2 regions of the Streptomyces sp. AK010 genome follow, and region 2 is predicted to be linked to the other one. Evidence: riboswitches for the same ligand, from Rfam matches in the RefSeq annotation. Region 2 holds a riboswitch; the other holds the start of a gene.
The links. A riboswitch is a leader RNA that binds a small molecule or an ion and turns the genes downstream of it on or off. The one in region 2 is predicted to bind glycine.

Region 1 (14,725 bases), on a different contig from region 2:
GGCAGCAGCACCCGCCAGAAGAAGCCGAAGGAACTGCACCCGTCGAGCGTGGCCGCCTCCTCCAGCTCGCCCGGGATCTGCCGGAAGAAGCCCCGCAGGATGATGATCGTCATCGGCAGTCCGAAGGCTGCCTGCGGGAGGATCACGCCGAGGGGGTTGTCCAGCAGGTCCAGGGAGCGCAGCAGCAGGAACAGCGGCAGGGCAGCCACCGCGAACGGGAACATCAGCCCCATGGTGAACAGCGTGAACAGCGCTTCCCGGCCCCGGAAGGCGAACCGTGCGAAGGAGAAGGCCGACAGGGCGGAGACCGCGACGATCAGGACGGTCGTACCGATCGCGATCAGCGTGCTGTTGCCGATCAGCCGCCAGAAGTCTCCCGAGCCGAGGATCTGGGTGTAGTTGGAGGTCACCCACGACTCGGGCAGACCGACCGGGTTGCGGGAGAGTTCGTCGGTGGACTTGAAGCCGGAGAGCGCGGCGTAGAGCAGGGGGACGGCCATGACCGCGCCGACGACGGTCAGGACGAGGTGCAGGCTCCAGGCCCTCCCCCGCGCCCGGCTCTTCTGACTGGCTGTCATTTTCCGTCACCCCGCATGGTCGTGGTGGCCCCCTCCAGGTCGCGCCGGAGGACGAACCGCTGGTAGGCGAGGGCGAAGACGAGGCTGATGCCGAACATGACGACGCTGATCGCGCTGGCGTAGCCGACCTGGTAGCGCTTGAAGCCGTACTGGAACATGGTCACGGCCATGGTCTCGGAGTGGTGGTCGGGGCCGCCCGCGGTGGTCACCCACACCAGGTCGAAGAGCTGGATCGATCCGATGACCGCCAGGAACACGCTGATGCGCAGGGTGGGCGCGAGCAGCGGCAGCGTGACGTTGCGGAACCGCTGCCAGGCACTCGCCCCGTCGATGAGCGCCGCCTCGGTCAGTTCCCGCGGGACGGCCTGGAGTCCGGCCAGGTACAGCATCATGTGGAAGCCGAAGTACTTCCAGGTCATGACCAGGAACACGGTCGCCATGACGGTGGACGGATCCGCGAACCACTCCCCGCCCAGCCCCTCCAGCCCGATCTTGCCGAGGACCTGGTCGGCGAAGCCGTCGTCCGGGGCGAAGAGCATGCCGAAGAGGATTCCGGTGATGGCCTCGGACAGGACGTACGGGGCGAAGAACAGCATCCGGTACACCGCCCGGCCGCGCATCCGCTGGTTGAGCAGGACGGCCATGGCGAGGGCGAACGGCAGTTGGAGAGCGAGCGACAGCACCACGAGAACGAGGCAGCGCCACAGGTCGCCGAGGAAGACGTCGTCCTTCAGGAGCCTGGTGAAGTTCTCGCCGCCGATGTAGTCGGAGGGCATGCCGAAGCCGCCCCAGCGGAAGAACGCGGCGTACAGGGCGAACAGCATCGGCAGCAGCACGAGCCCCAGGAACAGCACCAGGGCAGGGAGTTGGAAGCCGGCCGCGGTGAGCCAGTGCAGCGTGCGGCGCCGGGCCCGGCCCGTGGGCCGGGCCGCGGCCGGGGGCGGGGAACCGGCGCCGGGGCCGGTCCGTTTGTCCGGCAGGAACGTGGAGGTCATCGCCGGCTACTGCTCTTCCTTCGCGGTCTTCGTGATCGACTGGGCGACCTGCCCGGGCGACTTGGACCCGGCGATGAGCGCGGCCACGCTGTCGTTGACCTCCTGGCCGACGGCGGGCGCGTACGCCTGGTCGAGGTAGAGCTGGAAGCCGGTGGCCGCCTTCAGCTGCGCCTGTACGGCCTTGATGTTGGGGTCGGCGATGGCGCTCTCGGCCGCCGGGACCACGGGCAGCACACCGGTCTTCTTGACCAGTTCCAGATCGGTGGCTTCGGACGCGAAGAACTTGAGGAAGTCGACGGCCTCCTGCGGGGCGCCCCGGCGCAGTGCGTGTCCGCCGCCTCCGCCGAACACCTCGGTGATGGCGCCCTTGCCGCCCTCGACCGCGGGGAACGGGAAGAAGCCGAGGTCCTTGCCGAGGCCCTTGCCCGCGTCGGCCTGGACCGTGGGCGCCCACTGGCCCATGAGCTCCATGGCCGCCTTGCCGTTGCCGACGGTGGCGGCCTGGCCGGTGGGGGTGGAGTAGGCGGCGCCGAGGAAGCCCTTCTGGAACGGCCGGAGGCCGACGAGTTCTTTCAGGTGCTCGCCCGCCTCGACGAAGGGGGCCGTGGTGAAGTCCTTGTCGTCGTAGGCCTTCTGGAGCGCATCGGCGCCGGCGGTGCGCATCGCGAGGTAGGCCCAGTAGTACATGCCGGGCCACTTCTCCTTGCCGGCCAGGGCCAGCGGCGTGACCTCGGCGGCCTTCAGCTTGCGTATGGCGTCGAGGAAGTCGCTCCAGGTGGTCGGGGGCTCGGCGATGCCGGCCTTCTCGAAGAGCGCCTTGTTGTACCAGAAGCCGATCATGCCGATGTCGAACGGGATGCCGTAGGCCTGGTCGTCGAGCAGGTACGGCTCTCGGGCGACCGGCAGCAGGGCGTCGCCCCACGGCTTGGTGCGCTCCGTGAGGTTCTCGACGAGCCCGGCGTCGACCTGCTGCTTCAGCACGCCGCCGCCCCAGGTGTGGAAGATGTCGGGCAGCTTCCCGGAGGCGGTCAACGCCGTCATCTTCGACTTGTAGGCGTCGTTCTCCATCTGGACGATCTTTATCTTGACCTTGGGGTTCTGCACCTCGTACTTCCGGGCGAGAGCGGCCCAGACGCCCTTGGCAGGCTGGGTGGTGGAGATGTTCCACCATTCGATCGTGGTCGTCCCCGACGACCCTCCGTCCGAGTCCCCGCCGCATGCGGTCAGTGCCGTCATCCCCAGACCGGCCGCGGCGGAGGCCGCCAGGAAGCCGCGGCGGGACAGTGCCGGGTCGCCCATCATGCCCTCCTCGAAAGTTTCGAACTATATCCAGAAAGCTTCGTTGCTGCCGCACCCTAGAGACAGCGGCCAAAGGGTGGCAACCCCTTGTACGCGTTCAATCTCTCTGCGGAGCAGCGACCGGACGCGGTCGCGAAACATTCGGATCAACAGGCGAACATTCCGAAGGTCGCATGGCCGCGATCACACAGGGTGTCCGCGTTCGAGCCGCGAATCGGCAGCGCTCATTCCGTGGACGGAGTCGTCCCAGGGGGTCTCATCTCGCCTTTTCACCCCTGCGACCGCCCGGCCGGCCAGTCTTAACGGAAGCTTGACGCGCTCGGCCCCCTCTTTCATGGGCCACTGCATCACGCTCCGCTTACGCTGATCGGGCCGTCCAGTGATGGCCGGAAACCACACTGAGCCGCACACCGGGAGCACGTCGATGGCCACCACCGAGCACCCGGCACCGAGCCGTCCGGAGCCCACCCCACCCGGCCGTGTGCGCGCCTGGATGCTGGAAGGCCTGTCCGACATGGGCAAGGACGGTGGCCACACCGGGCCCCACTCCCAGCCGGAGCCCCCGCACCGGGGACAGCGCTGGTGGCGGGTGATGTGTCTGACCGGCGTCGACTACTTCTCGACCCTCGGCTACCAGCCGGGCATCGCGGCCCTGGCCGCCGGACTGCTGTCGCCGATCGCGACCATCGTCCTGGTCGTCGTCACCCTGGCCGGCGCCCTGCCCGTCTACCGCCGCGTGGCCGAGGAGAGCCCCCACGGCGAGGGCTCGATCGCGATGCTGGAACGGCTGCTCTCCTTCTGGCAGGGCAAGCTGTTCGTGCTGACCCTGCTGGGGTTCGCCGCCACCGACTTCCTCATCACCATCACGCTGTCGGCCGCCGACGCCTCCACCCACCTCGTGGAGAACCCCCATCTGACCGGTGCCCTGCACGACAAGCAGATGCTGATCACCCTCGTCCTGGTGGCCCTGCTCGGGGCGGTGTTCCTCAAGGGCTTCCTGGAGGCGATCGGCGTCGCGGTCGCCCTGGTCGGCGCCTACCTCGCGCTGAACGCGGTCGTGGTGGTCGTCGGCCTCTGCCACGTCATCACCGCCGGCCATGTGATCACCGACTGGTCGAGCGCCCTCACCACCCAGCACAGCAACGTCTTCGCCATGATCGGCGTCGCCCTGCTCGTCTTCCCGAAACTGGCGCTCGGGCTCTCCGGGTTCGAAACGGGCGTCGCCGTGATGCCGCACGTCCAGGGCGACCCGGACGACACGGAGGCACGGCCGACCGGCCGCATCCGCGACACGAAGAAGCTGCTCACCACGGCCGCGCTGATCATGAGCGTCTTCCTGATCACGACCAGCTTCATCACCACCCTGCTCATCCCGGAGAAGGAGTTCGAGGCGGGCGGCCAGGCCAACGGCCGTGCGCTCGCATACCTGGCGCACGACTACCTGGGCAACACCTTCGGCACGGTCTACGACGTCTCGACGATCGCCATCCTCTGGTTCGCCGGCGCGTCCGCGATGGCCGGCCTGCTCAACCTGATGCCGCGCTACCTGCCCCGCTACGGCATGGCCCCGCACTGGGCCCGCGCCGTGCGGCCCATGGTCATCGTCTTCACCCTGATCGCCTTCCTGGTGACCTGGATCTTCGACGCCGACGTCAACGCGCAGGGCGGTGCCTACGCCACCGGCGTGCTGGTCCTCATCAGCTCCGCCGCGATCGCGGTGACCATCGCCGCCCGCAAGGCCCGGCAGCGGAACTGGACCATCGCCTTCGCGGTGATCTCCGCGGTGTTCCTCTACACGACCGTGCTCAACGTCATCGAGCGCCCGGACGGCGTGAAGATCGGCGCCTGCTTCATCGCCGGCATCGTCCTGGTCTCCCTGCTGTCACGGCTGGCCCGGGCCTTCGAGCTGCGCGTGACCAGCGTGACGCTGGACGACATGGCGGAGCGCTTCGTCCGGGACGTGGCCAGCCGCCGGATGCGGTTCATCGCCAACGAGCCCGACCGGCGCGACATCGCCGAGTACCGCGACAAGATCGAGCAGATCCGCCACGACAACGACGTGTCCGGCCAGGAGGATTTCGTCTTCGTCGAGGTGACGGTGACCGACCCCTCCGAGTTCGAGGCGGGCCTGACCGTACGCGGTGAGGTGCTGCACGGCCGCTATCGCGTCCTGACCCTGGAGTCGTCCTCGATCCCCAACGCCCTGGCCGCGCTGCTGCTGCACGTCCGCGATGCGACGGGCCGCACCCCGCACATCTACTTCGAGTGGACCGAGGGCGGGCCCTTCGCCAACTTCCTGCGCTTCTTCCTGTTCGGGCAGGGCGAGGTCGCCCCGGTGACCCGCGAGGTCCTGCGGGAGGCGGAGCCGGACCGCAAGCGGCGGCCGAGGGTGCACGTGGGCTGAGTCGGGCCGTCGCGGTCAGGCGCTCGCGCTCTTCCTGCCGAAGCCCCTTCGCGGCGGGCGCACCGCGACCTGCCCGTAGTGGATCTCGCCCGTGATCCGTATCCGCAGCAGGACGGGGACGTCGGCCGGCCGGCGGGCCTTGATCTCGGAGAAGTTCAGCACCAGTCCGCCGGTGTCGACCACGACACCCGGCCGGGTCAGCAGCTTCAGGGCGCCTGCCCGCAGATCCAGGTCGATGTCCAGGGTGTCGTGGGTGATCACCGCGTCGGTGAAGTCCAGAGTCACCTCACCCCACGCCGAACGGATCTCCAGCCGCCGCGGCACCACCCAGCCGTCACCCCGGCGGGTCGAGGCCCCCTCCTGCCGGATCCGGACGACGTCCTCGGCCTCACCGGACGCCTGACCGGTCACCGCGGGCAGATCCGCCGTCAGCACGGCGAGCTCGCCCACCGTGCGCGCGGACAGCGCCGTCTCCAGCCGCTCCTCGAGCTCCTCCAGGGTGAGCCGCCCCTCACCCGCGGCGACGCGCAGCACGTCCACGACCTGGTCCCGGTCCGCGTGTGACGCCCTCACCTCGGGCGATCCACCGGTCCGCGCGATCTCGGCCGCCATCACTCCACCCCCGATCCCCCGGGCACGCCGCCCGGCCCGTCCACTCGACCACTCGACCACTCGACCACTCGACCACTCGACCACTCGACCACTCGACCACTAACGCTATATCGCGTTACACCCAACGGCCAACCCCGCAGCCGGCGTTCCCTCCCGGCGCCCCTATCGTGACCGGCATGCAGTCCTACACGATCGGCCAGGCAGCACGGCTGCTCGGCGTCAGCCCGGACACCGCCCGCCGCTGGGCGGACGCGGGCCGCATCACGACCCACCGCGACGAGGCCGGGCGACGGCTCGTCGACGGGCGTGACCTGGCCGCCTTCTCGGTCGAACTCGCCCGGTCCGGCACCGCCGAGGAGGACACCCCGTACACCTCGGCCCGCAACGCCTTCCCCGGCATCGTGACCGCGATCAGACTCGGCGACGTCGCCGCCCAGGTCGAGATCCAGGCCGGCCCGCACCGGCTCGTCTCCCTGCTCACCCGCGAGGCGGTGGAGGAACTGGGCCTGGAGGTCGGCATGGAGGCGACGGCCCGCGTGAAGTCGACCAATGTCCATATCGACCGCGTCTGAGGCCTGGAGGCAGAGGTCGACGGCCTGGAGGGCGAAGGTCGACTTCACGCGGGCCGAGGCGACGCAGACAATCTCATACCAGGCCGAACACCCCCACCGGGCTACCGTGCACTCATGAGCCTGAGCATCCGCAACCAGCTCCCCGGCACCGTCACCGCCGTCACCCCGGGCGAGGCCATGGCGACGGTCACGGTCCGCCTCGCCGGCGGCCAGGACCTCACCGCGGCGATCACCCGCGAAGCCGCGGAAGACCTCCGTCTCGCCCCGGGCACCGCCGTACGCGCCCTGATGAAGTCGACGGAGGTCTCCCTGGCGACCGCGCCCATCGAGGGCCTGTCGATCCGCAATCAGCTCCCCGGTACGGTCACCGGCCTGGCCGCCGGCGAGGCGATGGCATCCGTCCGCGTCACGGTGGAGGGCGGCGAACTGACCGCCGCCATCACCCGGGACGCCGCGGAGGGCCTGGCCCTCTCGCCCGGAACCCCCGTCGTCGCGCTGATCAAGGCGACCGAGGTGTCACTCGCCACCGCATGACTCGCCCGTACACGACGGGAGGGGCCCCGCACCGCGGAGCCCCTCCCTGTGACCGGTCGGCCGGTCGTCAGTCCTCGTACGCGTCCAGCGGCGGGCAGGAGCAGACGAGGTTCCGGTCGCCGTAGGCCTGGTCGATGCGGCGCACCGGCGGCCAGTACTTGTCGGCGGTCGACGCCCCGGCCGGGAAGACGGCCTCCTCACGGCTGTAGGCGTGCTCCCACTCCCCGGCGAGCGCGCCGGCGGTGTGCGGGGCGCCGCGCAGCGGGTTGTCCTCCGCGGGCCACTCGCCGGAGCCGACCTTCTCGATCTCCGCGCGGATGGCGATCATCGCCTCGCAGAAGCGGTCCAGCTCCGCCAGGTCCTCCGACTCGGTCGGCTCGATCATCAGCGTCCCGGCGACCGGGAACGACATGGTCGGCGCGTGGAAGCCGTAGTCGATCAGCCGCTTGGCGACGTCGTCGACGCTCACGCCGGTCGCCTTGGTCAGCGGCCGCAGGTCGATGATGCACTCGTGCGCGACGAGACCGCCGGGGCCGGTGTAGAGCACCGGGTAGTGCGGCTCCAGCCGCTTGGCGATGTAGTTGGCGCTGAGCACGGCCACCTGCGTCGCCCGCTTCAGCCCCGCGCCGCCCATGAGCCGGACGTACGCCCACGAGATGGGCAGGATGCCGGCGGAGCCCCACGGGGCCGCCGAGATGGGCCCGACGCCCGTCTTCGGGCCGGCCTCGGGCTGCAGCGGGTGGTTCGGCAGGTAGGGCGCGAGGTGCTCGCGCACCGCGACCGGGCCGACGCCGGGACCGCCGCCGCCGTGCGGGATGCAGAAGGTCTTGTGCAGGTTCAGGTGCGAGACGTCGCCGCCGAAGTGTCCCGGCTTGGCGAGCCCGACGAGCGCGTTGAGGTTGGCCCCGTCGACATAGACCTGCCCGCCCGCCTCGTGCACCTGCGCGCAGATGTCGGCGACGTGCTCCTCGAAAACACCGTGCGTGGACGGGTACGTGATCATGAGCACGGCCAGCTGCTCGCGGTACTGCTCGATCTTGGCCCGCAGGTCCTCGACGTCGATCTCGCCGTCCTCGGCGGTCTTCACGACGACGACCTTCATGCCGGCCATCACGGCGCTGGCGGCGTTGGTGCCGTGCGCCGACGACGGGATCAGGCACACGGTGCGCTGCTCGTCCCCGTTGGCCCGGTGGTACCCGCGGACGGCGAGCAGACCGGCCAGCTCGCCCTGCGACCCGGCGTTCGGCTGGAGGGAGACCTTGTCGTAGCCGGTGACCTCGGCGAGCCGGTCCTCCAGCTCGTGGATGAGGGTGAGGTAGCCCCCGGCCTGCTCGGCGGGTGCGAAGGGGTGCAACTGCCCGAACTCGGGCCAGGTGACCGGCTCCATCTCGGTGGTCGCGTTGAGCTTCATGGTGCAGGAGCCCAGCGGGATCATGCCCCGGTCGAGCGCGTAGTCGCGGTCGGCCAGCTTGCGCAGGTAGCGCAGCATGGCGGTCTCGGAGCGGTGCTGGTGGAAGACGGGGTGCGTCAGGTAGTCGTCGGTCCGCAGCAGCGCGGCCGGAAGCCCGTCCTCGGCGGCCGCGTCCAGCGCCTCGACGACACCTTCGACACCGAAGGCGGCCCACACGGCGCGCAGCTGGGCGCGCGTGGTGGTCTCGTCGCAGGCGATCGAGACGTGGTCGGCGTCGACGTGCCGCAGGTTGACCCCGTTGTCCCGGGCGGCGGCCACGACCTCGGCGGCCCGGCCCTCGACCCGCACGGTCAGGGTGTCGAAGTACGCCCCGTGCACAACCTCGACGCCGCCGCCCGCGAGCCCGGCGGCCAGGACCGTTGCGTACCGGTGGGTGCGCCGCGCGATGCCCTTCAGGCCCTCCGGGCCGTGGTAGACGGCGTACATGCCGGCCATGACGGCCAGCAGCACCTGCGCGGTGCAGATGTTGCTGGTCGCCTTCTCACGGCGGATGTGCTGCTCACGCGTCTGCAGCGCCAGCCGGTAGGCCTTGTTGCCGTCGACGTCCACCGACACGCCGACGAGCCGCCCGGGCAGGCTGCGCGCCATCTTGTCCTGGACCGCCATGTAGCCGGCGTGCGGTCCGCCGAAGCCCATGGGGACGCCGAAGCGCTGCGTCGTACCGACGGCGATGTCCGCCCCGAGCTCACCGGGCGACTTCAGCAGCGTCAGCGCCAGCAGGTCGGCGGCGACGGTGACGAGCGCCCCGAGCTCGTGCGCCCGGTCGATGACCGGCTTGATGTCCCGCACGGCGCCGGAGGCACCCGGGTACTGGAGCAGCACGCCGTTGATCTCGCGCTCGGCGATCTCGGCGGGGATGCCCTCGCTGAGGTCGGCGACGACGATCTCGACGCCGGTCGGCTCGGCGCGGGTCTGGATCACGGCGATGGTCTGCGGCAGGGTGTCCGCGTCGACCAGGAACAGGCCCTTCTTGTTCTTGCCCAGACGCCGCGACAGCGCCATGGCCTCGGCGGCCGCGGTGCCCTCGTCGAGCAGGGAGGCGCCCGAGGTCGGCAGCCCGGTCAGCTCGGCGACCATGGTCTGGAAGTTGAGCAGCGCCTCGAGCCGGCCCTGCGAGATCTCCGGCTGGTACGGCGTGTAGGCCGTGTACCAGGACGGGTTCTCCATGACGTTGCGCATGATGACCGGCGGCGTGAACGTGCCGTGGTAGCCGAGACCGATCATGGAGCCGAGGACCTGGTTGCGGTCGGCGAGGGAGCGCAGCTCGGCGATCACCTCGGCCTCGCTGCGGGCACCCGGGAGGTCCAGTGCCTCGGCGCTCTTGATCACGGCCGGAACCGCGGCGGCCGTGAGCTCGTCCAGCGAGCCGTAGCCGACCTGGGCGAGCATCTTGGCGCAGGCCTCGTGGTCGGGGCCGATGTGGCGCTGCTCGAAGGGGACTGCCTCTTCGAGCTCGGAGAGCGGAATGCGGTGGGCGGTCATTACGGAGGCCTCCTGGTCGACACGACCTGCGAGGGGCACCACGGCACGGGTACCCGGACGGCCTCCCCCTCTGTCATCTCAACCTGAGAGCTTCACCGGATCGCCCGAAGGCCTCCGGCTTTCACCGTCGGTGAGAGCGGACGCCGTCGACACCCGCCCTGCTTTCCAGAGTGACCTCGTCCGTGCGGTACGTGAGCCTGAGAGATTCCGGGGAGGATTTGCTCCTTCGGCGCCTCCGATGATGTCTGGAGGACTCTCCCGCGCGGGGTCAACAGCCGTTGCTAGCGTACCAGCGAGGTCAACGCACGAACCTTCGAGTGGCCGCATCCCCACTTGTACCGTTTTGTAGTGTTTACGAATGAGGTGCGACCATGTGGAGGGCCCGTGCGAACCGATATCGATCCGCGCAACCTGATCGGCCGCAAGGCGTTCGACCGCAACGGGACCAGGATCGGCACGATCGACGAGGTCTACCTCGACGACGCCACCGGCGAACCGGAGTGGGCGGCCATACGGACCGGCCTGTTCAGCAGGGACGCCTTCGTCCCCCTGGAGCCCAGCGAACTGATCGAGGGTGCCCTCCACGTCCCCTTCGAACGCGCTCTGATCAAGGACGCCCCCGACTTCGGCGTGGGCCGCCACCTCTCCCCCGAGCAGGAACTGCAGCTCTACCACCACTACGGCCTCGACGTCGCTGCCCCGCCCCCGCTGCCGGACCACGACTTCGGCAAGCTCGCGGGCACCGACGAGACGGCCTGAGACTCCGCCCCGGGCACGCCGCCTCCCCCATCCGGCCCCCGTAACACCAACGGCAACGGATCCGCCGCCTCCAGGTCCGGATCGTCGACCCGGAACGTCCGCACCCGCCCGGGCTCCGAGTCGGGCGTCTCGAACCGTACGGTGACCCGCCCGAGGCCGCTGCCCTGCACCCATCCGTGCCCGAACTCGGCGTGCCGCACGTCGTGCCCGGCGGGCCACCGCCGCTCGGCGAGCGACGGCTGCTCCTCGGCCGCCGCCGCGGCGTGCTCCTCGACCGGACGCTCCGCGACCGCCCGCTCCCCCGCCGCCTGGGCGAACAGGTCCTCCTGCGTGTAGTCGGCGAGGCCGCTGACCCCCACCCCGAGGAGCCTCACCCCACCGGTCGTATCGACCGAGTCCAGCAGTCTGGCCGCCGCCTCGCGGATCACCGCGGGATCGTCCGTGGGCCCGCGCAGCGTCTCGGACCGGGTGAGCGTCGAGAAGTCGTACCGCCGCACCTTCAGCACGATCGTCCGCCCCGACAGCCCGGCCCCGCGCAGCCTGCGCACACAGCGCTCGGCGAGCCGCTGCACCTCCAGCCCGACCCGCGTCCGGTCATGGATGTCCACGTCGTAGGTGTCCTCGACCGACACCGATTTCGTCTCGCGCTCCGCCACCACCGGCCGGTCGTCGCGCGCCAGGGCCATGGCGTACAGACCGTGCCCGTGCGCCTTCCCCAGCAGCCGGACCAGTTCGTCCTCGCCCGCCTCGACGATCTCCTCGACCGTGGTGATTCCGGCCCGTCTCAGATGGTCCCCCGTCGCCGGCCCCACCCCGGGCAGCGTCCGCACCGGCATCGGCCCGAGCATCGCCCGTTCGGTCCCCGGCTCGATCACCACCAGCCCGTCGGGCTTGGCCTCCTCCGAGGCGATCTTCGCGAGCATCTTGGAGGCGGCGAGCCCCACCGACCCCGTGAGACCCGTGACGGCCCGTATGTCCGCGCGCAGCTTGACCCCGGCCAGCCGCGCCGACGGCTCGTCCCAGGCCACTCCCCCGGCCTCCAGGTCCACGAACGCCTCGTCCAGACTCAGCGGCTCCACCAGAGGCGACAGCGCACGCAGCAGCTCCATCACCCGCTCGCTGATCGACTTGTAGAGCGTGAAGCGCGGCACGAGATACGCGGCGTTGGGAGCGAGCCGCCGGGCCTGCCCCATGGGCATCGCCGAATGCACCCCGAAGACCCGCGCCTCGTACGACGCGGTCGCCACCACCCCACGCGGCCCGAGCCCGCCCACGACCACGGCCTTCCCCCGCAGACTCGGCTTGGACGCCTGCTCCACCGAAGCGAAGAAGGCATCCATGTCGAGATGCAGGATCGTGGGCGCGGTTCTCACAACTCCGATGCTGCCCTACGCCACTGACAACGCCCCGCGCGGCAACCCCGGACGCCCCACCGGAAGCCGTTGTGGTACCCCCTGGCACCAGCTTACGGCCGGGCGCGGAAACGTCCCTCCTCCTGCGACCGCGTACATCCCGCGCCGCCCGACGGATCAGACGGCCCGGTTCCGGCGGCGCGCCAGCTCGTCCGCCGGGTTGGGCCCCACCAGGGTCTCGCCGGTGTCGATGCGCTCACCGTGCAGCTGGGACAGGGCGCTCTCGACGTCCCGCCACACCACGCCCACGGCGATCCCGAACACCCCTTGGCCGCCCTGGAGCAGGGCATGAACCTCATCGGGCGAGGTGCACTCGTAGACCGTCGCGCCGTCGCTCATCAGCGTCATGCGCTCCAGATCACTGAAACCGCGTTCCCTGAGGTGCTGGACGGCCGTGCGGATGTTCTGCAGCGACACCCCGGTGTCGAGGAACCGCTTGACGATCTTCAGGACGACCACGTCCCGGAAGCTGTACAGCCGCTGCGTCCCCGACCCGTAGGCGGGACGCACGCTCGGCTCGACGAGCCCCGTGCGGGCCCAGTAGTCCAACTGCCGGTAGGTGATACCGGCGGCCGCACAGGCCGTGGGGCCGCGATAGCCGATCTGCTCGGACGCCATGGACGTCGTCCCTCCGCTGCTCGGCACCGCTGTCGGTCGCTGCGGAGCGTGATCGGCCGCACCACCGGGCTGGGGGCACCCCCCGCCCGGCAGGGGCCGTGAGCCGGGGGGAGGGTACGGACCGCTCGCCCTGAGACTGCGCTCGGGGCCGCCCCCAGCCGTACCGTCGCCGCTGCTTCTCACGCCGACCTCCGTCCTTGACCTGCCTTCTCGACGGTAGGCAGTCACCAGGGGTGCGTCAACGATCGCCACACTCGCCACGCCGAGTGATAATCACCCTGAGAGTGGTTTCCCGTGCCCCACCGCGGGGAAAGGCTAGCCGAATGCGTCCGGCGAGAACCGTATGACGCTCTCACGCGCCACCGGCACATGCGGGCATTTCGCCCATGACACAAACGGCGGGCGGCCCGGTCACGGACCACACCGTCCGTCGGGCCGCCCACACGACTGTTCCGACCGCTGCCGCTCCTCGAGCAGCTCACTGACTGCTGGTGCCGAAGTCCTCCGGAGAGATCTGGTCGAGGAACTCGCGGAACTTCTCCACCTCGTCCTCCTGCTCGTCCGGGATCGCGATACCGGCGTCGTCGAGCACCGTGTCACTGCCGTAGATCGGCGTCCCGGTGCGCAGCGCGAGTGCTATGGCGTCGGACGGGCGGGCGCTCACCTCGACGCCGCTGGCGAAGACCAGCTCCGCGTAGAAGACGCCCTCACGCAGGTCCGTGATGCGCACTTCCGTGAGCTCCTGGCCGACGGCTTCCAGCACGTCCTTGAACAGGTCGTGTGTCAGCGGCCGCGCGGGAGCCATCCCCTGCTGGGCGAAGGCGATCGCCGTCGCCTCCCCCGGACCGATCCAAATGGGGAGGTAACGGTCGCCTCCCACTTCACGCAGCAGCACGATCGGTTGGTTGGAGGGCATTTCGACCCGGACACCTACGACATCGAGCTCGTTCACACAGCAACCCTAGGCCGTGCTCGGGACGTTTGGGTAGTCGGGCCGGGACAGGGCGCCTGATCCGGCCCCTGGTAGCCGGCCGCCTCAGGGCAGTCGTACCCCGAGCGCCGTCTGCACCAGAGCGGCGTGCAGCTTCACCGTGAGCCCCGCCAGCTCCTTGGTCCGGGCCTCGGCATGGGCCCTGGTCTGCGGGTTGCGGTGCCGCCTGAGCGGGGCCACGACCTGGTCCACGAGACCGGCCTCCCGCTCCGCGGCGGCCTTCATGGGCCGCAGGTGCCGCGGTTCGATGCCGAACCGTCCGAGTTCGACGACGAGCAGGGCGACGGTGACCGCCTCTGCGTCGTACGCCCCGTCCTCCAGTGGAGTGAGGAGGCCGTAGGACTCCCACTCCTTGAGCTCCTGCTCGTCGACGCCGACGGCGGCGAGCAGCTCATCCCGCCCGATCCTGGCCGCTGTGGGCCCCTCGGGCGGCTCGGAGACGGACACACCGTCCCGCTGACGCCCCACGACCGGCAGCTGCAAGGCCTCACCGCGCTCCATGGCCTCCAGGTGCTCCCGGATCACCCTCAGGGGCAGATAGTGGTCCCGCTGCATCCTCAGGACGTGACCGAGGCGTTCGACGTCATGGGCGCTGAACTTGCGATACCCCGACGGGGTCCGCTGCGGCTCGATGAGCCCTTCCGACTCCAGGAAGCGGATCTTGGAGATGGTCACTTCGGGAAACTCGTCGCGCAGCGCGTTCAGCACCGCGCCGATGCTCAGCAGCCCCCTGTCCGTGGCAGCGGTGCCGTGTCCGGCACCGCCGCTCGGTGTTTGAAGCATGGACCTTCCCTGACGGATGGACCTTCGCCGAGGCCTGTCCGGACCGAGCCCGGTCAGTAGCCCCGCTGGCTGGCGTAGAAGACCAGCCGGTACTTGCCGATCTGCACCTCGTCGCCGTTGTTCAGGGCGACCTGGTCGATCCGCTCCCGGTTCACATACGTGCCGTTCAGGCTGCCCACGTCGGCCACCGTGAACGACCCGTCCTGGCCACGGCG
Region 2 (14,725 bases):
CGGCGGTGATCCAGATCAGGGTGGCGCGCCGCCCGTACCGGTCCGCGAGCGGCCCGGAGACCAGGGTGAACGCGGCGAAGAACAGCACGCCGAAGATCATCATGAGCACGAACGTCGTGTAGCCGTACCCCAGTCCGGGCACGGCGGCGTCCTTCGCGGCCCGTCCGTAGCTGAGCGAGAACGTGGTCATCAGGTAGAAGAGCACGTAGGTCGCCAGCATGATGAAGGTGCCCAGGACGAGCTGCTTCCCGTGGCTGCGCACCACCGTGGCGAGCGGCAGCCGCCGCACCCCGCCGGACTCGCGGGTCCTGGCGAAGACCGCCGACTCGACGAGCCGGGAGCGCACCCACAGGCCGATCGCGACCATCACGGCGGAGAACAGGAACGGCACACGCCAGCCCCAGCTGACGAAGGCCTCCGAGGGCTGCGAGGGGTCGGCGCCGGCCGCGGACGGCAGGAGCGCGCCCATGCCCAGGAACAGGCCGTTGCCGATGATGAAGCCGAGCGGGGCGCCCAGCTGCGGGAAGGTGCCGTACAGGGCGCGCTTGCCGCGGGGGGCGTTCTCGGTCGCGACCAGGGCGGCACCGCTCCACTCGCCGCCGAGCGCGAAGCCCTGGGCGAGCCGCATCAGCACGAGCAGCGCGGTGGCCACCCAGCCGGCCTGGGCGTAGGTGGGCAGGACGCCGATGAGGAACGTGGCGATGCCCATGGTCAGCAGCGAGACGACGAGCGTCTTCTTGCGGCCGAGGCGGTCACCGAGGTGCCCGAAGACGACGGCGCCGATCGGGCGGGCGACCATCGCGGCGCCGAACACCGCGAAGGACGACAGCAGCGCGGTGGTCGGGTCGCTGCTCGGGAAGAAGAGCTGGGGGAAGACGAGCACCGCGGCGGTCGCGTAGATGTAGAAGTCGTAGAACTCGATCGTCGTGCCGATGAGGCTGGCGACGAGGACGCGGGACCTCGGGTTGACGGGCGCCGGGGCTGAACCGGTGGCTGGTGCGGGCATCGTTCGGTCTTTCACCTATGAAACATGGGCGCTGCAACGATGTCAGCCGTCTTGATTTCCGGTATGGACGTCTCGCATGGCAAGACGTCCGCGCCGGGCTCAGCACTCGATGATGTTCACCGCCAGCCCGCCCCGGGCTGTCTCCTTGTACTTCACCGACATGTCCGCGCCGGTGTCCTTCATCGTCTTGATGACCTTGTCCAGGGACACCTTGTGGGAGCCGTCGCCGCGCATCGCCATGCGGGCGGCCGTGACGGCCTTGACCGCGGCCATGCCGTTGCGCTCGATGCAGGGGATCTGGACCAGGCCGCCGACCGGGTCGCAGGTGAGGCCGAGGTTGTGCTCCATGCCGATCTCGGCGGCGTTCTCGACCTGCTCGGGCGAACCGCCGAGGACCTCGGCCAGGGCGCCCGCGGCCATGGAGCAGGCGGAGCCGACCTCGCCCTGGCAGCCGACCTCGGCGCCGGAGATGGAGGCGTTCTCCTTGAAGAGCATGCCGATCGCGCCCGCGGCGAGCAGGAAGCGGACCACGCCCTCCTCGTCGGCGCCCGGCACGAAGTTGACGTAGTAGTGCAGGACCGCCGGGATGATGCCGGCGGCGCCGTTGGTGGGGGCGGTGACGACCCGGCCGCCGGCAGCGTTCTCCTCGTTGACCGCCATGGCGTACAGGGTGATCCACTCCATGGCGAGGGCCAGTGGGTCGCCCTCGGAGCGCAGCTTGCGTGCGGTGTTCGCGGCCCGGCGGCGCACCTTGAGGCCGCCCGGCAGGATGCCCTCCTGGGACAGTCCGCGCGCCACGCAGTCCCGCATCACCTGCCAGATCTCCAGCAGGCCCTCGCGGATCTCCTCCTCGGTGCGCCAGGCCCGCTCGTTCTCCAGCATCAGCGCGGAGATGGACAGCCCCGTCTCCTCGGTCAGGCGCAGCAGCTCGTCCCCCGTGCGGAAGGGGTACTTCAGCACGGTGTCGTCGAGCTTGATGCGGTCCGCCCCGACCGCGTCCTCGTCGACGACGAAGCCGCCGCCGACCGAGTAGTACGTCTTCGTCAGCAGTTCGGCGCCCGAGGCGTCGTACGCCCACAGGGTCATGCCGTTGGCGTGGTACGGCAGCGTCTTGCGGCGGTGCAGGACCATGTCGTCGTCGAAGGAGAACGCGATCTCGTGCTCGCCGAGCAGGTTCAGCCGCCCGCCGGTCTTGATCGCCTCCACCCGCTCGTCCGCGCTCGACACGTCGACCGTGCGCGGGGAGTCGCCCTCCAGGCCGAGCAGCACCGCCTTGGGCGTGCCGTGGCCGTGGCCGGTGGCGCCGAGCGAGCCGTACAGCTCCGCGTGGACCTTCGCCGTCGGGGCCAGCAGCTCCTCGTTGCGCAGCCGCCGGGCGAACATCCGGGCCGCCCGCATCGGGCCGACGGTGTGGGAACTGGACGGGCCGATGCCGATCGAGAACAGGTCGAAGACCGAGATGGCCACGGGGGAACTCCTGACTACATGGGTGGTGCAGAGGGGGGTGGGCGCCGCGTCCGCTGGTGGCGGGCGCGGCGCCCGAAAGGGTTCTTCGTTACGCGTTCAGACCCGGGTACAGCGGGTGCTTGTCGGCCAGGGCCTTCACCCGGGCCTTGAGGGCCTCCGCGTCGTAGGACGGCTTCAGCGCCTCGGCGATGACGTCCGCGACCTCCGCGAAGTCCTCGGCTGCGAAGCCCCGGGTCGCCAGCGCCGGCGTGCCGATCCGCAGACCGGACGTCACCATCGGCGGACGGGGGTCGTTCGGGATCGCGTTCCGGTTGACCGTGATGCCCACCTCGTGGAGGCGGTCCTCGGCCTGCTGGCCGTCCAGCTCCGAGTGGCGCAGGTCGACCAGGACGAGGTGCACGTCCGTGCCGCCGGACAGGACGTCCACGCCCACGGCCCGGACGTCGTCCTTCACCAGACGCTCGGCCAGGATGCGGGCACCCTCCAGCGTACGGCGCTGGCGCTCCTTGAAGTCCTCCGAGGCGGCGACCTTGAAGGAGACCGCCTTGGCGGCGATCACATGCTCCAGCGGACCGCCCTGCTGACCGGGGAAGACGGCGGAGTTGATCTTCTTGGCCAGTTCGGCCGTGGAGAGGATCACACCGCCGCGCGGGCCGCCGAGGGTCTTGTGGGTCGTGGTGGTGACCACGTGCGCGTGCGGCACCGGGTTCGGGTGCAGCCCGGCCGCGACCAGCCCGGCGAAGTGGGCCATGTCGACCATCAGGTACGCGCCGACCTCGTCCGCGATCCGGCGGAACGCGGCGAAGTCCAGCTGCCGCGGGTAGGCCGACCAGCCGGCGACGATCAGCTTCGGCTTGGACTCCTTGGCCAGCCGCTCGACCTCGGCCATGTCGACCCGGCCGTCCTCGCCCACGTGGTAGGCGACGACGTCGTAGAGCTTGCCGGAGAAGTTGATCTTCATGCCGTGGGTCAGGTGCCCGCCGTGCGCGAGATTCAGACCCATGATCGTGTCGCCCGGCTTGAGCAGCGCGAACATCGCGGCGGCGTTGGCCTGGGCGCCCGAGTGCGGCTGGACGTTGGCGTGCTCGGCGCCGAACAGTTCCTTGATGCGGTCGATCGCGATCTGCTCGACCACGTCGACGTGCTCGCAGCCGCCGTAGTAGCGGCGGCCCGGGTAGCCCTCGGCGTACTTGTTGGTGAGGACCGAGCCCTGCGCCTCCATGACCGCGACCGGAGCGAAGTTCTCCGAAGCGATCATCTCCAGCGTGGACTGCTGGCGGTGCAGCTCGGCGTCGACCGCGGCGGCGACCGCCGGGTCGAGCTCGTGCAGGGGTGTGTTCAGGACGGACATACGACTCCTCAGCCCGCGGAGAACGCGGTGTACTCGTCGGCGGAGAGCAGGTCGCCCGGCTCGTCCGTGACCCGCACCTTGAACAGCCAGCCGCCCTCGAAGGGGGCCGAGTTCACCAGCGCCGGGTCGTTCACGACGTCCTCGTTGACCTCGGTGATCTCACCGGAGACGGGGGAGTACAGGTCGGACACCGACTTGGTCGACTCCAGCTCGCCGCAGGTCTCGCCGGCGGACACGGAGTCACCCACCTCGGGAAGCTGGACGAACACGACATCGCCGAGCGCGTTGGCCGCGTGCTCCGTGATGCCGACCGTCGACACGCCGTCCTCGGCGGCCGACAGCCACTCGTGCTCCTTGCTGTAGCGCAGCTCTTTGGGGTTGCTCATGGCCTGGATTCTCCTGTACGCGCGGGAGTGCTGTGGAAGGGGGGACTGCTGGTGAGCTGGGGCGACGGGCACGGGGTCGCTGCCGCGGCCCTTCGGCCAGTGTCTACTTCTGGCGCTTGTAGAACGGCAGCGCCACGACCTCGTACGGCTCGTGACTGCCCCGGATGTCCACACCCACGCCGCTCGTGCCGGGCGCGGCGTGCGCGGGGTCGACGTACGCGATCGCGATCGGCTTGCCGAGGGTGGGGGAGGGGGCGCCGGAGGTGACCTCGCCGATCACCTCGCCGCCGGCGACGACGGCGTACCCGGCGCGCGGGACCCGGCGGCCCTCGGCGATCAGGCCGACCAGGACGCGCGGCGGGTTCTGCTCGGCGCGGGCGGCGGCCTCGCGCAGGGCCTCGCGGCCCACGAAGTCGCCCTCCTTCTCGAACTTCACCACCCGGCCGAGCCCGGCGTCGAAGGGCGTGAGGGAGGTCGACAGCTCGTGCCCGTACAGCGGCATGCCCGCCTCCAGGCGCAGCGTGTCGCGACAGGACAGCCCGCACGGGACGAGGCCGACGCCCTCGCCGGCCTTGGTCAGGGCCTGCCACAGCTCGACGGCGTGCTCGGGCTTCACGAAGAGCTCGAAGCCGTCCTCGCCGGTGTAGCCGGTCCGGGCGATCAGGGCCGGGACGCCCGCGACCGTGCCGGGCAGCCCGGCGTAGTACTTCAGGCCGTCGAGGTCGGCGTCGGTCAGGGACTTCAGGATCCCGGGGGACTCGGGACCCTGTACGGCGAGCAGCGCGTAGGCGTCCCGGTCGTCGCGCACCTCGGCGTCGAAGCCGGCGGCGCGCTCGGTCAGCGCGTCCAGCACCACCTGGGCGTTGGAGGCGTTGGCGACGACCATGTATTCAGAAGAAGCGGCCTCGGTCTCGCCCAGCCGGTAGACGATCAGGTCGTCCAGGATGCCGCCGTCGGCCCGGCAGATCATGGTGTAGCGGGCCCGGCCCGGCTTCACGCCGCCGATGTTGCCCACCAGGGCGAAGTCCAGCAGCGCGGCGGCCTGCGGCCCGGTGACGGTGATCTCGCCCATGTGGGAGAGGTCGAAGAGGCCGGCCTTCGTGCGCACGGCGATGTGCTCGTCGCGCTCGGAGCCGTAGCGCAGGGGCATGTCCCAGCCGGCGAAATCGGTCATCGTCGCACCGAGGACACGATGCAGGGCATCGAGCGCGGTGTGACGGAGTTCTCCTGTACTGCTCACGGTCGGTCGTCTCCCAGGGCAATGACGGGCGAGGTCGTTCCTCCCCATCTGTCATCGGAACCTGAGAGGTTCGCCATGACCGCACGGGTCCATGGCTTGCACCTTGGGTGGAGCCGCGTCCCCGTCGAGGACAGGGGGCGGCCCGCTTTTCAGATGTGCCTCGCCCGCGCGGTAACGGGGCCTGAGAGATTCAAGGGAGGGACTTGCTCCTTCGGCGCCCCAGCTCTTGCGATGCCGGGGACTCTCCCGCGCGGATTCAAACGGCCGGTATGCAGTTGGCGCGCACATCATTGCACGCATCCTTCCGGCGCGGCAGGGGGACCTTTCACAGGGAGTGCACGAGTCCCGCGCGCCGGACACAGCGACCTGTAGCAGCCCTGTTGCAGGACGAGAACGTAAATGAGAGGCCTGCCGCATTACCTTCTCTTTACACTCGGCGGGGATGGGACTCCGTACCTGGCCCCAGGGGAGGACGATCACGGTGAACAGGACCACCGCGTACGCGACGACGGGCATCGCGCTGCCCGAGCAGCCGGCCGCCGCTCCGGTCCGGGCGGTCCGCGCCCCGGCGCCGGCGCCGGTCGTCCGCGACCTGCGCGACCGCCCCGAAGGCGGCCCGCACGCGCTGCTGTTCGGCCCCCGCGACCTCGTCGTGGTCACGGGCCTGCCCGGCAGCGGCAAGTCCACGCTGATGCGGCGCACCGTGCCGGGCCGGCGCATCGACTCCCAGGACACCCGCGACCGCTGGGAGCGCCGCATGCCGCGCGCCCTGCCGTACGCGCTCTACCGCCCGCTCGTCCGCCTCTCCCACTACGCCGGGCTGCGCCGCGCCCTGCGCACCGGGGAGGGCGTCGTCGTGCACGACTGCGGAGCCCAGGCCTGGGTCCGCCGCTGGCTCGCCCGCGAGGCCCGCCGCCGGGGCGGCACGCTCCATCTGTTCCTCCTCGACGTCACCCCCGAGCAGGCCCTGGCCGGTCAGCGCGACCGAGGCCGCGGCGTCTCGCGCTACGCGTTCCTGCGTCACCGCGCGGCGAGCAACCGCCTCATGCGCGCGGTGGAGCGCGGTGACCTCCCCAGCGGCTGCGGCTCGGCCGTCCTCGCCGACCGGGACACGGCGAACACCCTGCACAGAATCGGCTTCACGGGCTGAGCCCGCGCCGTATCGCACCGGCCCTGTTCCCGATGCCCCGGGCGCCCGTCAGCCGTTAGCCTTTTGAGCCACAGCAGTGGTTCCAGGCAGGCGGTAGGCAGATGGACATCCCGGCGGACTTCTCCGCGGACTTCCCGGCGCAGACGCAGACCCACCCGCACGGCGGTTGGCCCGGCAACGAGCTGGAGGAGGTGCTCTCGGCCTCCCTCGGCGCCGGACCGGCGGCCGGCGGGCGGATCGTCGAGGTGCTCGGCCGGAGCTTCGTGTGGATCCCGCTGCCCAGCGGCGGCGGCCCGCACAGCGGCCCCCTCGACCTGCCCGGCATCGAGATCGAGGGCCAGGCGTTCGTGCCGGTGTTCAGCTCCGAGGAGCAGTTCCGCCAGGTCGTCGGCTCCCACATGTCGTACACGATCGCGCCCGCCGTGGAGTTCGCCCGCGGCCTGCCCCCGCACGCCGGCATAGCCGTCAACCCGGGCGGTGTGGTGGGCATCCCGCTCCCGCCGCCCGCCGTGGCCGAGCTGTGCCGGGCCGGCCGGACGCCGCTGGACGGTCCCGCGAGCGGCGGCCGGGTCCGCCTCTTCGAGCCCGACTGGCAGGACGACCCGGTGGACTTCCTCGCCGCCGCCTCCGCCGAGTTCGAGGCGACCGGCGTCGTCGTCACGGCCCGCCGCTGCCTCGCCGCGATCGAGACCGCCGAACCGGTGATGTTCGTCGGCGTCGAACTCTCCCAGTGGGAAGGCGACCTGCGCGCCCTCCCCCTGGACGCCCTCACCCGGGCCGTCACCGCGGTCCCGGCCCCCTGGCCGGTCAACCTCGTCCTCCTGGACGTGGCGGAGGACCCGGTGGGAGCGTGGATGCGGGAGCGGGTCCGGCCCTTCTACCAGCGGTAGGGCAGCCGCCCCAGGGGCGCGAGGCCGTATCGGCGGCTCCGGCGCGCGGGCGCGATCAACCACACTCGACCCGCACCCGCCCGGCGGCATAATCCCCGGGCTCCCGTGCGGGCTTAAGCTAGGGCACCGTCGAGGCGTTGTACGAAGGGGCGGTAAAGGTGAGCGCGAGCGGCACGGCCGCGGCCGGACAGGTCGAGCACATGCTGCGCCAGGTCACGCCCGGGCGTTACGACGCCTACGAGGCACTCCTGCGCGCGCTCGCGACCCCGCACAGCGGCCAGATCTGGATGCTCCTGTGGCACGGGCAGGCCGGCTCCCCCGACGCCCAGTACGGAAACATGGATGTCGACGGCTACGGCTACGCCCCCTGCGTGACCTCCGCCCAGGAGCTCTCCGCCAGCGGCTGGAACCGCTCCTGCGAGGTGGTCGACGGAGTCGACGTCGCCCGCGCCCTCTACCCCGACCACCACGGCCTCTGGCTCAACCCGCACGCCCCCGGCGGCGGCGTCGGCATCCCCTGGCTCGACCTGCGCAGAATCGCCACGGGCCTGGACCGCCAGCCCGCCGGCCCCCTGCGGCTGTCCGAACCCGCCATCGAGATCCCGCAGTTCTACGCCCTGCTCGCGCAGAACGCCCACCGCACCCCCGCCGTCCGCTCGCTGCGCCGGGCCTGGGTGCAGCCCGCCCTCGGGGCGCCGTACCTCGCCATCGGACTGGATGTGTACGACACCTCGCCGCCGGCCGTGGACTCCGTGCGCGCGATGATGCAGCAGTCCCTCGGCGCCGTGCCGGACGGGCTTCCCGTGTCGACCGTCGCCATGTCCGACGAACACGACCCGGTGGCCATGTGGCTGCGTGCGAAGGCCCGCCCGTTCTACGACCGCGAGGCCCACGCCACCGCCCCCGTCCAGGCCCCGGTCTCCGGCTACGGATACCCTCCCGCGCAGGGCCGGTACTGACCGGCTCGAAGTCGCCCCCGTAGCCCCCCTCGCACCACCCCTCGAACGCGACAACCGCTCAGCTCTCCGCGCGTAGATAGGGGCGGAAAGGGCAAGGATGTCCTAAAATCCACCTGTCCTGGCGCGTCCGACCCCCGCTACCCGCTGTCCGGATAACGGAACCCCCCGGACAGCATCACGTTTACGCATCCATTCATCGCCAAGTCTGGCAACAGATCGCCAAAGCGTTGAAGACTCCCCGCAAGACACGGGCCGGGTCGGTCTTGTGTACGAGACAAACAAAACCGCTACAGCGGCAGCCAGGGGCTCGGCGATCGCCGGCCCGAGAGGGGTCAATCGCACCGTGACCGCACCCATCGAGACCACCGGGGCGGAAGCCGGAGCACAGCCCGAGGCCGTGCTCTCCGGGGTCAAGAAGAGCCAGATCGAGGGGCGCTCGCTCACCCAGATCGCCTGGATGCGCTTCAAGCGGGACAAGGTGGCGATGGCGGGAGGCGTCGTCGTCATCCTGCTCGTGCTCATGGCGGTGTTCTCCAAGCCGATCCAGTGGATTTTCAACCTCGATCCCAACAAGTTCAACCAGGACCTCATCGACCCCGCGCTGCTCGCCCCCAAGGGCGGCTGGGGAGGAATGAGTTGGGACCACCCGCTCGGCGTGGACCCCCAGTACGGCCGTGACATGCTCGCCCGCATCATCGACGGCTCCTGGGTCTCCCTCCTGGTCGCGGGCGGTGCCACGCTGCTGTCCGTGTGCATCGGCACCGTGCTCGGTGTCGTCGCCGGCTACTACGGCGGCTGGATCGACAGCGTGATCAGCAGGCTCATGGACACGTTCCTGGCCTTCCCCCTGCTGCTGTTCGCGATCTCGATCTCCGCCTCGGTGCAGGACGGGTTCTTCGGCCTCGAAGGCCTGCCGCTGCGCATCTGTGTGCTGATCTTCGTGATCGGCTTCTTCAGCTGGCCGTACATCGGCCGCATTGTGCGGGCCCAGACGATGACCCTGCGCAAGCGGGAGTTCATCGAGGCCTCCACGAGCCTCGGGGCACGCGGCCCGTACATCCTGTTCCGGGAGCTTCTCCCGAACCTCGTCGCGCCGATCCTCGTCTACTCGACGCTGATCATCCCGACGAACATCCTGTTCGAGGCCGCGCTGAGCTTCCTCGGCGTCGGTATCGCTCCGCCGCAGGCTTCCTGGGGCGGCATGCTCAGCAACGCTGTGGATCTCTACACGGCTGATCCGCAGTACATGTTCGTGCCCGGACTGGCGATCTTCATCACCGTCCTGGCCTTCAACCTGCTGGGTGACGGGCTGCGTGACGCCCTCGACCCTCGCAGCAAGTGATCCATCGAATGAGGGGGCTTCCTCAGGTGAAGACGAGAAGGGTGACCGCCGGCGTTGCGTCGGTCCTGGCACTGTCGCTGGGTGCTGCCGCGTGCGGCGGCGGAGGTGACGACAACGACGGGGGAGGCAACGGCAAGAAGGACGCCGCGCTGAACTCGATCGTCAACGCGTCGGACAAGAAGGGAGGGACGGCCACGTACGAGCACTCGGACGTGCCGGACTCCCTCGACCCGGGCAACACGTACTACGGCTGGGTGCAGAACTTCTCCCGCCTCTACGGCCGGACGCTCACCACGTTCAAGCCGGCGGCGGGCAAGGAAGGCCTGGAGGTTGTGCCGGACCTCGCCGAGGGACTCGGCAAGGCCAGCCCGGACGCCAAGACCTGGACGTACAAGCTGCGTGCGGGTGTGAAGTTCCAGGACGGCACCCCGGTGACGTCCAAGGACGTCAAGTACGCCATCGAGCGCTCCAACTTCGCGCCCGAGGCACTGTCCAACGGCCCGACGTACTTCAAGGCGTACCTCGAGGGTGGCGACAAGTACCAGGGTCCCTACAAGGACAAGTCCGCCGATGGCCTCAAGTCCATCGAGACGCCGGACGACCGGACGATCGTCTTCAAGCTGAAGCAGCCGTTCGCCGACTTCGACTACCTGGCGACGTTCTCGCAGACGGCCCCCGTGCCGCAGGCGAAGGACACCGGTGCGAAGTACGTGCAGGCCATCCAGTCCTCCGGCCCGTACCAGTTCCAGTCCTACGAGGAGGGCCGCGGCGCCACCCTCGTGCGCAACAAGCAGTGGGACGCCAAGACGGACCCGATCCGCAAGGCCCTGCCGGACAAGATCACGATCAAGTTCAAGGTCAACCCGGTCACGGTCGACAACAACCTGCTCTCCGACAAGATCACGGCTGACGCGGCCGGCACGGGTGTGCAGCCGCAGACCCAGCCGAAGGTGCTGCGCGGCAAGTACGCCAACCAGACGGACAGCTCCTACGCGGGCGCCACGCAGTACATCGCGCTCAACGTGAACGTGAAGCCGTTCGACAACGCCGACTGCCGCAAGGCCGTCCAGTGGGGCCTCGACAAGCAGTCGGTGCTCGACGCCATGGGCGGTTCGCCCAAGGGTGACGTGGCGACCACGCTGCTGCCGCCGTCGGTGAACGGCTACACCAAGTTCGACACCTACGCGACCGACGGTCACAAGGGTGACGTGGCCAAGGCCAAGGCGGCCCTGAAGGCGTGCGGCAAGCCGAACGGCTTCAACACGATCCTGACGGCCCGTTCCGACCGTCCCGCCGAGATCGCCGCGGCGACCGCCATCCAGGCGTCGCTGAAGAAGGTCGGCATCAACATCGAGATCAAGCAGTTCCCCTCCGGCAAGTACTTCTCGAACTTCGCCGGTGTCCCGAGCTACGTCCACGACAACAAGCTCGGCATGCTCTCGATGGCGTGGGGTGCCGACTGGCCGACCGGCTACGGCTTCCTCGACCAGATCGTCAACGGTGCGGCCATCAAGCCCTCGGGCGGCAACAACCTGATGGAGCTGGACGACCCGAAGATCAACAAGGCCCTGACGGACGCGATCGCCAACACCGACGACGCGGCCCGCACCAAGGCCTGGGGTGACATCGACAAGATGGTCCTCGACAACGCCTCGGTCGTCCCGCTGGTCTACCGCAAGAACCTGCTGCTCCGGCCGACGTCCGCGACGAACGTCACGGTCACGCAGGCCTACCTCGGCATGTACGACTACCTGCTGATGAGCTCCTCGAAGTAATTCAGCAGGCCGGATCCTTTCGAAAGGCAGGTGAAGGCACCGGGTGGCCGCGGCGGACGACCCCGCCGCGGCCACCCGGGGCCGTACAGCTGTGGCTGCGTACATCCTCCGACGCGTCATGGGCGCAGTGCTGTTGCTGCTGGTGGTCAGCGCAGTCACCTTCGCCATCTTCTTCCTGGTACCCCGCATCGGCGGGCAGACGGCCGACCAGTTGGCCACCCAGTACGTCGGCAAGGACGCGAACCCCGCATCCGTTGCCGCGATCAAGCAGAACCTGGGTCTGGACCAGCCGTTCTACGTCCAGTACTGGGACTTCCTCAAGGGCCTCGTGGTGGGCGCCGACTACAAGTTCGGTCCCGACGCGACGCACTGCAGCGCACCCTGCTTCGGGTACTCCTTCAAGAGCCACGTCGAGGTGTGGCCCCAGCTCACGGAGCGGATTCCCGTTTCCTTCTCGCTGGCCGTCGGTGCCGCGGTGATCTGGGTGCTCTTCGGTGTCACGACCGGTGTCATCTCGGCCCTGCGCAAGGGCAAGCCGATCGACCGCGCCGCCATGTTCATCGCCCTCGCCGGCGTCTCGCTCCCGATCTTCTTCACCGGCCAGATCCTGCTGGCGCTCTTCGTCTACGAGATCCCCATTTGGGACAGCGTCGACTACGTCCCGTTCACCGAGAACCCCGCGGAATGGGCCTGGCACCTGGTGCTGCCCTGGATCAGCCTCGCCTTTCTCTTCTCCGCGCTCTACGCCCGGCTCACCCGGGCGGGCATGCTGGAGACGATGAGCGAGGACTACATCAGAACGGCCAGGGCCAAGGGTCTGAAGGAGACCACGGTGGTGGCCAAGCACGGCCTGCGCTCCGCGCTCACCCCGATCGTCACCATCTTCGGTATGGACTTCGGCATCCTCATCGGCTCCGCTGTGCTCACCGAGACCGTCTTCTCGCTCCAGGGCATCGGCGCCTACGCCATCCAGTCCATCCAGACGAACGATTTGCCGATCATCATGGGCGTCACCATGGTCGCCGCGTTCTTCATCGTCTTCTGCAATCTGATCGTCGACCTGGTGTACGCCGCCATCGACCCCCGGGTGAGGTACTCGTGAGCAAGCTCGACAAGGCGGCGCTCGGCGAACCGGACACCACCGCAGCGTCCGTCCCGGACGACGTGTTTCTGTCCGTCCGTGATCTGCGCATCCACTTCGACACCGACGACGGTCTGGTCAAGTCCGTCGACGGCGTCAGCTTCGACGTGCGCAAGGGCAAGACCCTGGGCATCGTGGGCGAGTCCGGCTCCGGCAAGTCGGTCACCTCGCTCGGCGTGATGGGCCTGCACCGCTCGGCGCGCGCCAGGGTCTCCGGCGAGGTCTGGCTCGACGGCCAGGAGCTGATCGGGGCCGACCCCGACGACGTACGGCGGCTGCGCGGCCGGAAGATGGCCATGATCTTCCAGGACCCGCTGTCGGCGATGCACCCCTACTACTCCGTGGGGCAGCAGATCGTCGAGGCGTACCGCGTCCACCACGACGTCAGCAAGAAGGTCGCCCGGCAGCGGGCGGTCGAGATGCTCGACCGGGTCGGCATCCCCGAGCCCGCCAAGCGCGTCGACGGCTACCCGCACGAGTTCTCCGGCGGTATGCGCCAGCGCGCCATGATCGCCATGGCGCTGGTGAACAACCCCGAGCTGCTCATCGCCGACGAGCCGACCACCGCGCTGGACGTCACCGTGCAGGCGCAGATCCTGGACCTGATCCACGATCTGCAGAAGGAGTTCGGCTCCGCGGTCATCATGATCACCCACGACCTGGGTGTGGTCGCCGAGATGGCCGACGACCTGCTGGTCATGTACGGCGGCCGGTGCGTGGAACGCGGCCCCGCCGAGGACGTGTTCTCCCGGCCCCGGCACCCCTACACCTGGGGTCTGCTCGGCTCGATGCCGCGCATGGACCGCGAGGAGACCGACCGGCTCATCCCGATCAAGGGTGCGCCGCCCTCCCTCATCAACCTCCCGTCCGGCTGCGCCTTCAACCCGCGCTGCCCGTACGCGGACGTCCCGAAGGACAACGTCACCCGCACGGTCCGCCCCGAGCTGACCGAGGTCGGCGGCTCGCACTGGGCCGCCTGCCACATGACGCAGGAGCAGCGGGAGCGTATCTGGACCGAAGAGATTGCGCCGAAGCTGTGAGCGACGACAAAACGGTGAGCACACCGGACACCAGCGGGAGCACCCTCACCAAGGGCACCACCGCCGACGGCGAGGTCCTGCTGAAGGTGACCGGCCTTCAGAAGCACTTCCCGATCCGCAAGGGCCTGCTCCAGCGGCAGACCGGCGCGGTGCGTGCCGTCGACGGTATCGACTTCGAGGTGCGCAAGGGCGAGACGCTCGGCGTCGTCGGCGAGTCGGGCTGCGGCAAGTCCACCATGGGCCGGCTGATCACCCGGCTGCTGGAACCGACCGGCGGCTCGGTCGAGTTCGAGGGCCAGGACATCACGCACCTGAAGACCGGCGAGCTGCGCCCCATGCGCCGCGACGTGCAGATGATCTTCCAGGACCCGTACTCCTCGCTGAACCCCCGCCACACGATCGGCACGATCGTCGGCGCCCCCTTCCGGCTCCAGGGCGTCGAGCCCGAGGGCGGTGTGAAGAAGGAGGTCCAGCGGCTGCTGTCGGTGGTCGGCCTCAACCCCGAGCACTACAACCGCTACCCGCACGAGTTCTCCGGCGGCCAGCGCCAGCGCATCGGCATCGCCCGCGCGCTCGCCCTCAATCCCAAGCTGGTCGTGGCGGACGAGCCGGTCTCCGCGCTGGACGTGTCGATCCAGGCGCAGGTGGTGAATCTGCTGGACGACCTCCAGCAGGAGCTGGGCCTGACGTATGTGATCATCGCGCACGACCTGTCGGTCGTCCGGCACGTCTCGGACCGGATCGCGGTGATGTACCTCGGCAAGATCGTCGAGCTGGCGGAACGCGACCAGCTGTACAAGTCCCCGATGCACCCGTACTCCAAGGCCCTGCTGTCGGCCGTGCCGGTTCCGGACCCGAAGCGCCGGGGCGCCAAGAGCGAGCGCATCCTGCTCAAGGGCGACGTGCCCTCGCCGATCGCCCCGCCGAGCGGCTGCCGCTTCCACACCCGGTGCTGGAAGGCGACGGAGATCTGCAAGA

Region 1: linked by a shared signal. The riboswitch ahead of gcvP (aminomethyl-transferring glycine dehydrogenase) and the one ahead of gcvT (glycine cleavage system aminomethyltransferase GcvT) in region 2 are both predicted to bind glycine.

What each region holds. Positions count from the first base shown of each region.
Region 1 covers NZ_JACHCX010000038.1:6,554-21,278, reverse strand. The annotation lists gene HDC93_RS36695 (carbohydrate ABC transporter permease) at 1-578, opposite strand, end outside; gene HDC93_RS36690 (carbohydrate ABC transporter permease) at 575-1,573, opposite strand; gene HDC93_RS36685 (extracellular solute-binding protein) at 1,580-2,872, opposite strand; gene HDC93_RS36680 (APC family permease) at 3,297-5,276, shown strand; gene HDC93_RS36675 (DUF1707 domain-containing protein) at 5,292-5,888, opposite strand; gene HDC93_RS36670 (molybdopterin-binding protein) at 6,065-6,460, shown strand; gene HDC93_RS36665 (molybdopterin-binding protein) at 6,575-6,994, shown strand; gene gcvP (aminomethyl-transferring glycine dehydrogenase) at 7,062-9,947, opposite strand; glycine riboswitch at 10,123-10,218, opposite strand; gene HDC93_RS36655 (PRC-barrel domain-containing protein) at 10,332-10,706, shown strand; gene HDC93_RS36650 (DNA polymerase IV) at 10,625-12,079, opposite strand; gene HDC93_RS36645 (MerR family transcriptional regulator) at 12,236-12,919, opposite strand; gene HDC93_RS36640 (bifunctional nuclease family protein) at 13,215-13,688, opposite strand; gene HDC93_RS36635 (MerR family transcriptional regulator) at 13,773-14,510, opposite strand; gene HDC93_RS36630 (FHA domain-containing protein) at 14,564-14,725, opposite strand, start outside.
Region 2 covers NZ_JACHCX010000009.1:29,516-44,240, forward strand. The annotation lists gene HDC93_RS18540 (MFS transporter) at 1-1,006, opposite strand, end outside; gene HDC93_RS18545 (L-serine ammonia-lyase) at 1,106-2,473, opposite strand; gene glyA (serine hydroxymethyltransferase) at 2,562-3,824, opposite strand; gene gcvH (glycine cleavage system protein GcvH) at 3,833-4,210, opposite strand; gene gcvT (glycine cleavage system aminomethyltransferase GcvT) at 4,314-5,450, opposite strand; glycine riboswitch at 5,610-5,709, opposite strand; gene HDC93_RS18565 (AAA family ATPase) at 5,932-6,600, shown strand; gene HDC93_RS18570 (enhanced serine sensitivity protein SseB) at 6,702-7,490, shown strand; gene HDC93_RS18575 (enhanced serine sensitivity protein SseB C-terminal domain-containing protein) at 7,649-8,449, shown strand; gene HDC93_RS18580 (ABC transporter permease) at 8,793-9,791, shown strand; gene HDC93_RS18585 (ABC transporter substrate-binding protein) at 9,800-11,566, shown strand; gene HDC93_RS18590 (ABC transporter permease) at 11,658-12,668, shown strand; gene HDC93_RS18595 (ABC transporter ATP-binding protein) at 12,665-13,747, shown strand; gene HDC93_RS18600 (dipeptide ABC transporter ATP-binding protein) at 13,744-14,725, shown strand, end outside.